2 regions of the Streptomyces sp. A01 genome follow, and region 1 is predicted to be linked to the other one. Evidence: riboswitches for the same ligand, from Rfam matches in the RefSeq annotation. Region 1 holds a riboswitch; the other holds the start of a gene.
What was found. Region 1 has a riboswitch for cyclic di-AMP ahead of AC5P1B_RS19045 (transglycosylase family protein). Riboswitches for the same ligand answer to the same signal wherever they lie in the genome.

Region 1 (4,630 bases):
GGTCGCGGTACGTCTGCGGTGTCCACGTCGGCATGGTGCCAGCCGCCGCCCCGGCCTCCGCCTCGCTGACCAATCCTTGTCGGGATTGCCCATTCGCCTTGCCAACTGCCTGGCCATGGGCTGCGCCCCCGCACCACCGGCCCAGCGTGGGCAGCCGGGATGTCGCGGGTTAGCGTGCCTGCTGACAGCGGCGGCGGAGGGGAGACATGCGTGATCGTCTGGGTGAACGGGGCTTTCGGCAGCGGGAAGACCACCCTGGTCGGCGAATTGCACCGGCGCTGGCCCGCGCCGTTGGTGTACGACCCCGAGCACGTCGGTTATCTGCTGCGGGAGATCGTGGACGTGCCGACCGGTGACTTCCAGGATCTCAGGCTGTGGCGGCGGCAGGTGGCGTCCGTCGCCCTCGGACTGGTCGAGGAGTACGAGCGGCCGGTCCTCGCCCCCATGACGCTGGTCGACCCGGGGTACATGGACGAGATCTTCGGCGCGTTCCGGGAGGCGGGAGTGGCTCTGCACCACTTCTTCCTCAAGGTCCCGCCGGAGGTGCTTGCCGCACGGATCGACGCGCGCGTGGTCGCGCCGGGGGACCCGGAGCGCGATGAGGCGGCGCGTCAGTGGGGGAAGGCGCAGATCGCGCGGTGCGCGGCCGCCGTCGACACCTTGCCCGCCGACACCGTTCTCCTGGACGGCGAACGGCCCGCGCACGAGCTGGCCGACGAGGTGCTGACCCTGGTCGGCGCCGACCGCTGACGATCGGCGAGTGCGGCCCCGGCCCCGGTCTCGGCCAACGAGAGTGCCCCTCCTCGCCACATGCGGCGAGGAGGGGCACTGGGACGTCAGGAGTGACGCGTGAGCCATAGTGGGCTCAGAGGTTGACGCCCTTGGCACGGAGGTAGGCGATGGGGTCGATGTCCGACCCGTAGCCGGCACCGCTGCGGACCTCGAAGTGCAGGTGCGGGCCGCTGCTGTTGCCGGTGCTGCCCGACAGGCCGATCTGCTGGCCGGAGGTGACCGACTGCCCGGCGGACACGGACAGCTGCGACAGGTGCGCGTACTGGCTGTACCTGCCGTCGGCGTGACGGATCACGACCTCGTTGCCGTACGCGCCGCCGGAAGCGGCGGAGACGACCTCACCAGCACCGATGGCCTTGACCTGGGTGCCGGTCGACACCGGGAAGTCAACGCCGGTGTGGTAGCCGCTGGACCAGCTGCCGCCCGACTGGTGGTACGGGGTCCCCAGGGTGGTGTTGGCCACCGGCGCGGTGAACCCGGACGACGAGGGCTGCTCGGCCTTGGCCGGTGCGGGCTTCGACTCGGCCTTCGGCGCCGCCGCCTTGGGCTTCGCCGCCTGCGGCTTCGGGGTGGCCGGGGCCTTGCCCTCGCCCGGCAGGCTCAGCTTCTGACCGGGGTAGATCAGGTCCGGGTCGGACCCGACGACGTCCTCGTTGGCGTTGTAGACGGCGCGCCAGCCGCCCTCGATGCCCTCAGCGTTGGCGATCTTGAAGAGGGTGTCGTGGGTCCGCACGGTGTACGAGTCGCCGTGTACGGGCTTCGCCCTCTCGGCGCGGGCGGCGGGCTTGCTGTCGGCCTTCGGCGCGGGCGCGGGACGCGCGTCGCGGGTCGTCGGGGCCTTCTCCTTGGTGCCGTTCGGCGCGATCTGGGGAGCCTCGCCACCAGCGGTGAGACCGGCCTTGCCCGAGCACACCGGCCAGGCGCCCGGGCCCTGGCTGGCCAGGACCTTCTCGGCGATGGCGATCTGCTGGTCCTTGGTGGCCAGGTCGGCGCGCGGGGCGTAAGCGGTGCCGCCGAACTCCCGCCAGGTGCTCTCGGTGAACTGCAGGCCACCGTAGAAGCCGTTACCCGTGTTGATGCTCCAGTTGCCAGTGCTCTCGCACTCGGCGACCTTGTCCCAGGTATCGACCGAAGCGGCGTTCGCCTGGGTCGCGCCCAGGAACGGGATGGCCAGACCGGCGCCGCCCGCGGTCAGGGCGAGCGAGATCCGCGCGAGGCGGCCGGTGGTGATACGGCGGTGGCGTCCACGACTAGACATAGGGGTGTTTCCTCTCCTATGCCTACGAGGTGAGCTGTCGGATTCGGGCTGGAGTTGCCCGGACGCACATTGCCGCGGCTTACGCCGCCTCGCGTCTTCACCCCTAGCCGTACCGCGAAAAGCACGGTCCGGCGCTTACCTGGTTCCCCCGCTCTTGCCGTGATCAGTCGAGGTTTCTCCGCGGCCGGCGGCAAGATTCGGCATTCCGGCTGCGGATTCCCGCCTGCGTTTCAGCGGGGCGCCAAAGTAAACACATGAATTTCTCCGCGACAAGCTTGATCAAGCAACTGGAGATCCACTACGGCACATTCGGGCGGCCCGACATCACGCTGTGCATGAGATCCATTTCTCACAGCAATAAGCGACCGCAGCGATCATCGATAAGTTTCCTGCGTACGGGCACGATTGACGATTGCCGAATTCAGACGGACGCACCGAGTAACAGGTTGCCTCGCAATTCAGTGAGCTGCGTCACTGGCGCCCGAGATGCCCCAATGGTCCGGTTTCGCGTCAGGTCCGCTAGCGCGCTCCAGGCGCCTGGAAGCACTGGCGCGGCGCTTTGCCCGCCGGGTCGAGGCACAGCCTCATGTCCCCCGGCCCGGCGGCCGGCGCCATCGGCGTGAAGCGGTAGCCGCGATCCGCGTACGCGTCATTGGTCTCCACCCGCTTCAGGGCGGTTCCCGCCACCGACATCGCTATCCGGTCCCCCTGCTCTCCCTGCACCAGCCGCCCCCACGCCGCCGCGCATGCCTCGCTGTACCGGATCTGCACCCGCCGCCCCCCGGCGGCCGCCTTGTCCAGCACCGTCACCGCCCGCCCCCATCCACGCACCCCAGCGCCAGCGGGTCCCCACCGTCGCAGGACTCTCCGTGGCAGGACTCTCCGTGGCAGGACTCTCCGTGGCAGCCGGGCGGCGCGGCCGCCGTCGGCGACCGCGACCGTCCGGCGGACGGTCGCCGTCCGCGCCGACCGCCGTCACGCTGATCACTCCAGCCGCGACGGCAGCCACCCCGGCGCAGCCCCCCGCCACCAGCACCGCCAGCCTGGGGCCCGTTCGCTCCCCCCGTGACTGCCCTGCGGCGCTCCCGGGCGGGGCGGCCGCGCGGCACTCGCCGTGCACGCCGTACCGCTCCCGTTCGGTACGGCGCCTCTCGCCCTCGGCCGTCAACCGGGCCCGGCCGCTCCAGGCCGCGTCCGCCAGTTCCCACAGCGCCACCAGCCGCCCGGTGGGCTCACCCGCCAGTCGGCACAGCGCGACCACGGCCTCCCGCGGCGGCGGCTTCTCCCCGCTGAGGTATCACGCCCATGACGACTTGCTGTACGGGGTCCTGGTCGCCAGGGAGGCGAGGCTGAGTCCGCTGCGATCTTTTAACTTGCGCAACTGAATGATGAGTTGCGCCACCCGGTGATCCAGAGAAGCAGGCAGTTCTTTCCAACGCGGCATGTTCCACTCCACACGCGTCGACATTCCTTGAGGCGCCGTGCCCCTATGCCGAGGACGACATCACATTCCCGCCTCCGGTTCCCACCGAGAAGCGGCCATTCTGGGATGCGAACACCGCCGATGTCCCAGCGTCGTCCCATCGCGGCGTCTCCCCGGGCAGCGTCCCAGCAGGTCAGCGCGTGGGACGACTCAGCGGCGACCAACTGGGCCTGCGGCTCTCGTCGTTGGCCGCCACGCCACGGCATCATCTGTGGTGCACACCGGACGGGGAGGAAAACGCACATCATGAACGTACGTAAGAGCCTCGCTCTGTCGGCGGCGACACCGTGCTCGGCGGAGGACTCGCCCTGACCCCGCTCTCCGGCGCGATCGCCGCGGAATCTACGACCCAGCCTCGGACAACCACCGCGGCCCAGGCCCAGCTCCCGGCAGGGGACGGGGTCGAAGCAGCCGCCAAGTGGCACCGCCTGTGGGGCCCCAGGGCGCATACGTGTGGGCCTCCTCGAAGTACTGATCCATCTGATCGGCGCCCACAAGCGGCAGCCTCCTGCGCACGGGGGAGAGACCCGACGCAGCCATAGGGGTCTCGCACGTCGTCCCGCCGGCCATCCGGCGGGACGGCGTGCTGTCGGCTGTCGGCTGTCGGCTGTCGGCTGTCGGCTGTCCACGGTAGAAGGCCCATGGGGCCAGGGACCGATCACCGATCAGGTAGGGCGGCAGCCGCATGTGACGGCGGCGGCGTACGCGAACGGCGCCGCCGCCCGTGCGGCTCGCGCTGTTCGCTACGGGGTGCGGGAGAAGGAGCGGCGGTAGGCGCGGGGCGGCACTCCCCGGCGGCGTACGAACTGTTCGCGCAGTACGGCCGCGCTTCCGTATCCGACCCTGCGGGCGATCTCCTCGACCGGCAGGTCCGTGGTCTCCAGCAGCTCCTCCGCACTGCTCAACCGCAGGTTGAGCAGCCAGGCGTGCGGTGTGGTGCCGGTCGCGGCAACGAAGCGGCGGGCGAAGGAACGCTTGCTCATCAGCGCGCGCCGGGCCAGCTCAGCGACAGGAAGCGGCTCGTGGAGATGTTCGCGCGCCCAGCCCAGCACCTCGGCGAGACGCTCGTCCTGGCAGTCCTCGGGCACGGGTGCGGC
Region 2 (4,630 bases), on a different contig from region 1:
CGCCGTGGCCGCCGGTTTCGGGCTGCTGCGCCTCGCGGGCGCGCCCTCGCTCGGCTGGCTCGACGTGAAGACCTCCGGCGGAGTGGAGGTGCCCGGCATCGAGGCCGCCGTCGACGAGGAGCTGGCCCGCTTCGCCGCCGAGGGGCCCACCCCAGAGGAGATGGAGCGCGCGCAGGCGCAGTTGGAGCGCGAATGGCTGGACCGGCTCGCCACGGTCGGCGGCCGCGCCGACGAACTGTGCCGGTACGCGGTGCTGTTCGGCGACCCGCAGCTGGCGCTGAGCGCCGTGAGCCGGGTGCTCGACGTCACCGCCGAGGAGGTACGGGCGGTCGCCCAGGCCCGGCTGCGCCCGGACAACCGCGCGGTGCTGGTCTACGAGCCGATCACACCGGCCGAGGAACCCGAGGCGGCCGAGCCGACGGAGCCGACCGACGTGGTCGAGGCCGATGACAACGCAGCGAGCGAAGAAGGGGCCGACCGGTGAGCGACGCCGCAGCCACGACCGCGACCCAGACGAACGCGACCAACGCCACCAACGCGACGGACACAGCCGTGACCAGCATGGAATTCCACCCCCAGCCACAGCCGGGCGAGGCCAGGCCATGGGCCTTCCCCGCCCCCGAGCGCGGCGGGCTGCCCAACGGCCTCACCGTGCTCCGCTGCCACCGCCCCGGCCAGCAGGTCGTCGCGGTCGAGGTCAACCTCGCCGCGCCGCTCGAAGCCGAGCCGAAGGGGCTCGACGGCGTTGCCACGATCATGGCCCGGGCGCTGTCCGAGGGGACCGACAAGCACGCGGCCGAGGACTTCGCCGCCGAGCTGGAGCGCTGCGGTGCGACGCTCGACGCGTACGCCGACCACCCCGGCATCCGCGTCTCCCTGGAGGTCCCGGCGTCCCGGCTGCACAAGGCGCTCGGCCTGCTCGCCGACGCGCTGCGCGCCCCCGCCTTCCCCGACGGCGAGATCGAGCGGCTGGTCCGCAACCGGCTCGACGAGATCCCGCATGAGCTGGCCAACCCGGCCCGCCGTGCCGCGATGGCCCTGTCCAAGGAGCTGTTCGCGGCCGACTCCCGGATGTCCCGGCCCCGCCAGGGCACCGAGGACACCGTGCGGGACATCGACGCCGCCGCCGTGCGCGCCTTCTACGCGGCGCACGTGCGCCCGGCGACGGCCACCGTCGTGGTCGTCGGCGACCTGACCGGCGTCGACCTCGACGAGGCGCTGGCCGACACCCTCGGCGCCTGGACGGGGGACATGGCCGAGCCCCGGCCCGTGCCCGCCGTGTCCGCCGACGACACCGGCCGTGTCGTCATCGTGGACCGCCCCGGCGCCGTCCAGACGCAGCTGCTCATCGGCCGGGTCGGCGCGGACCGGCACGACCAGGTCTGGCCCGCCCAGGTGCTCGGCACGTACTGCCTCGGCGGCACGCTCACCTCGCGTCTCGACCGGGTGCTGCGGGAGGAGAAGGGCTACACCTACGGCGTCCGCGCGTTCGCCCAGGTCATGCGCTCCACCCCGGACGGCTCCGGGGCGTCGCTGCTGGCCCTCAGCGGTTCGGTGGCCACCGAGGTCACCGGACCGGCCCTGGACGACGCCTGGAAGGTGCTGCGCACCCTGGCGGCCGAGGGTCTGACCGACGACGAGCGCGATGTGGCCGTGCAGAACCTCGTGGGCGTCGCCCCGCTGAAGTTCGAGACCGCCGCCTCCGTCGCGGGCACCCTCGCCGACCAGGTCGAGCAGCATCTGCCGGACGACTACCAGGCCCGGCTGTACGCGCGACTCGCGCAGACCGGCACGGTCGAGGCGACGGCCGCTGTCGTCAACGCCTTCCCGGTGGACCGCCTGGTGACGGTGCTGGTCGGTGACGCCTCGGTCATCGAGGAGCCGGTCAAGGCGCTGGGCATCGGCGACGTGCGGGTGGTCACGGGCTGACCCCTGGCCCGCCCGGGGCGGCTCCTGGCGGGCCGCCCTCTCTCGCCCTGTCCGGCTGCCGCGGCGGGCCGCCTCCGGGCCGTCCGGCGCTCCGTTCCGACCCGGTCCGGAGGTGTCGTACCGGCGCGCGCTCAGCGGCAGTCGGGGTGGGCGGCGGGACAAAGCGGGCGAGGAGGCCCTGGTGTCGTACGCGACACCAGGGCCTTCGGTATGTCCGGTTTGCTGGAGAGGCTGCCTGTCTGCCGTGTGGCGTACGCAACAAACAGCCTGTTCTGTTTGCCGTTCGAAAGACGTCCCGCTTAGCGTCAATCCGGTTGTCCGTCAGAAACCAGTCACAACCGTGGCGCCGGGCAGCCATCGCCGAGTCCCCGTACGGCGCGAGCCAGGGGAGCCGGGGACCCATATGTCCCCTGGGGTGAATCGGTCACCATCCCGCGAGGGTGTGGTGCCCGTAGGAGACCTTCCTGCTCCGAACCCGTCAGCTAACCCGGTAGGCGAGAAGGAAGGAAAGGAGTACGCCTGCCCATGGCGTTCACCCGTGCCCCCGGTCGGCATCGCCGTCCCAGCCGCTTGTCCCGTAACACCGCGAGCGTCGCCGGCATAGCCACCCTCGCCGCCACCGGAGTCGTCGCCGGTATCGCCGCCCCCGCGATGGCCGCCTCAGGACCGGACACCACCGAGGCCGAGGACACCGGCCTCCACCAGGCGATCGCCGTCGACGAGGCCATCGCCGACCAGATCGGCGCCCAGGCCGACGCCCAGTACACGGCCGCCGAGCAGGCCGCCGCCAAGCTGAAGGCCGAGGAAGAGGCGCGCGAGCAGGCCAAGGAGTACGCCGCCGAGGCCAAGAAGAAGGCCGACGAGTCCAAGCGCAAGGCCGCCGCCGAGGCCGCGAAGAAGAAGGCCGCGGCGAAGAAGGCCGCCGCCGAGGCCGCCAGTGAGCGCTCCGAGGACACCGCACGTCCCGCCCGCTCCGCCGAGCGCCCGGCCCTCGGCTCGTACGTCTCCCCGATCGCGGGCAGCTACGTCTCCACCCAGTACCAGGCGTCCGGTGGTGCCTGGTCCTCCGGCAGCCACACCGGTGTGGACTTCCACGCCGCCTCCGGCACCTCGGTCCGCGCTGTGGGCTCGGGCACCGTCGTCGAGGCGGGCTGGGGCGGCGCGTACGGCAACAACATCGTGATCAAGATGAACGACGGCACGTACACCCAGTACGGCCACCTGTCGTCCGTCGGCGTCTCGGTCGGCCAGACGGTCACCCCGGGCCAGCAGATCGGCCTCTCCGGCAGCACGGGCAACTCCAGCGGCCCGCACCTGCACTTCGAGGCCCGCACCTCCGCCGAGTACGGCTCGGACATCGACCCCGTGGCGTACCTGCGGTCGCACGGCGTCAGCGTCTGACCGGCCCAGGCGGCTGTCCGGCACGCGCCCGTCCCGCCGGCAGCCACCCGCGAGGCGTCCCCCTCGCCACCCGCTCCGCTCACCGAAGGCCCCGGCTCCCCAGCCGGGGCCTTCGGCGTCGCCATGGCCAAAAAATATCCATGAAATCCCCGGGTCCGTCGGAAATACCGCCGCCTTCGAATACAGTTGCTGGACAGACATCAAAAGGGCGAGTTTCGCGGGGATTAAAGCGGAGGTTCGACAATGGGGGACCGTACGATTTCCGCGCACGTGGTATGCGTGGCGATCCGCGACGACATCGTGTCAGGGACCTTCGCCCCCGGCAGCAGGCTGACCGAGGAGCTGCTCGCCCGGCGCTACGGAGTCTCCCGGGTCCCGGTGCGCGAGGCGCTGCGCACGCTGGAGTCGGAGGGCTTCGTGGCCACGCGCAGGCACGCGGGCGCGTGCGTCGCGCGGCCCACCGAGCGGGAGGCCGCCGATCTGCTGGAACTGCGGGCGCTGGTGGAGCCGCTGGGCGCGGCCCGTGCGGCGCAGCGCCGCACCGAGGCGCACCTCAAGGTGTTGCGGGGGCTGGTCCGGCTCGGCCAGGAGCGCGCCCAGCGGGGGCAGCTGAGCGAGCTGAGGCCGCTGGGGGAGTGGTTCCACGAGACGCTCGCCCAGGCGTCGGGCAGCCCCAGCCTCGCGGCGCTGCTGACCCAGCTGCGCCGCAAGATCACCTGGTTGTACGCGGTCCAGCCGCCGGTGCGCGCCACCCAGTCGTGGACGGAGTACGGGGCGCTGGTGGACGCCGTGGGACGGAGCGACCCGGAGCGGGCCCGCTCGCTCGTCACGGCGCAAGCGGAACGCGCGCGGGCCGGGTACCGGCTTCGCAGCGCGGTCCAGGTGAGTTATTCGAAACATGTTGTCAACACCGCGAGTGCTCACCATTAACGGCCGTCCCGTATACAACGCACAGTAATTCGCGCGTCGGCCTCAGGTCATTCCGCGCCAATAAACAACAAAGCCGCGGTGACCTGAATTCTGGTCGCCGCGGCCGTGTCGTGAGTGGAAAAGCGAATCAGACCGTCTCCGGAAGCTCCTCAAGTCCCTCGGAGACCAGCTTCGCGAGGCGGTCGAGCGCGGCCTCGGCGGCGTCGTCCTCGGAGGCCAGCACGATCTCCTCGCCGCCCTGGGCGCCAAGCCCGAGCACGGCGAGCATCGACGCGGCGTTGACCGGGGTGCCGTCCGTCTTGGCGATCGTCACGGGGACGCCGGCGGCGGTCGCGGCGCGGACGAAGATCGACGCGGGGCGGGCGTGCAG

Region 2: linked by a shared signal. The riboswitch ahead of AC5P1B_RS25640 (M23 family metallopeptidase) and the one ahead of AC5P1B_RS19045 (transglycosylase family protein) in region 1 are both predicted to bind cyclic di-AMP.

What each region holds. Positions count from the first base shown of each region.
Region 1 covers NZ_JBWLKN010000013.1:49,350-53,979, forward strand. Annotated here, with positions in the region: gene AC5P1B_RS19035 (sigma-70 family RNA polymerase sigma factor) at 1-26, opposite strand, end outside; gene AC5P1B_RS19040 (AAA family ATPase) at 211-750, shown strand; gene AC5P1B_RS19045 (transglycosylase family protein) at 866-2,050, opposite strand; cyclic di-AMP (ydaO/yuaA leader) riboswitch at 2,058-2,253, opposite strand; gene AC5P1B_RS19050 (DUF2690 domain-containing protein) at 2,570-2,860, opposite strand; gene AC5P1B_RS19055 (hypothetical protein) at 3,348-3,506, opposite strand; gene AC5P1B_RS19060 (GlxA family transcriptional regulator) at 4,277-4,630, opposite strand, start outside.
Region 2 covers NZ_JBWLKN010000021.1:65,736-70,365, reverse strand. Annotated here, with positions in the region: gene AC5P1B_RS25650 (M16 family metallopeptidase) at 1-484, shown strand, start outside; gene AC5P1B_RS25645 (M16 family metallopeptidase) at 562-1,929, shown strand; cyclic di-AMP (ydaO/yuaA leader) riboswitch at 2,278-2,440, shown strand; gene AC5P1B_RS25640 (M23 family metallopeptidase) at 2,455-3,330, shown strand; gene AC5P1B_RS25635 (GntR family transcriptional regulator) at 3,574-4,260, shown strand; gene AC5P1B_RS25630 (HPr family phosphocarrier protein) at 4,388-4,630, opposite strand, start outside.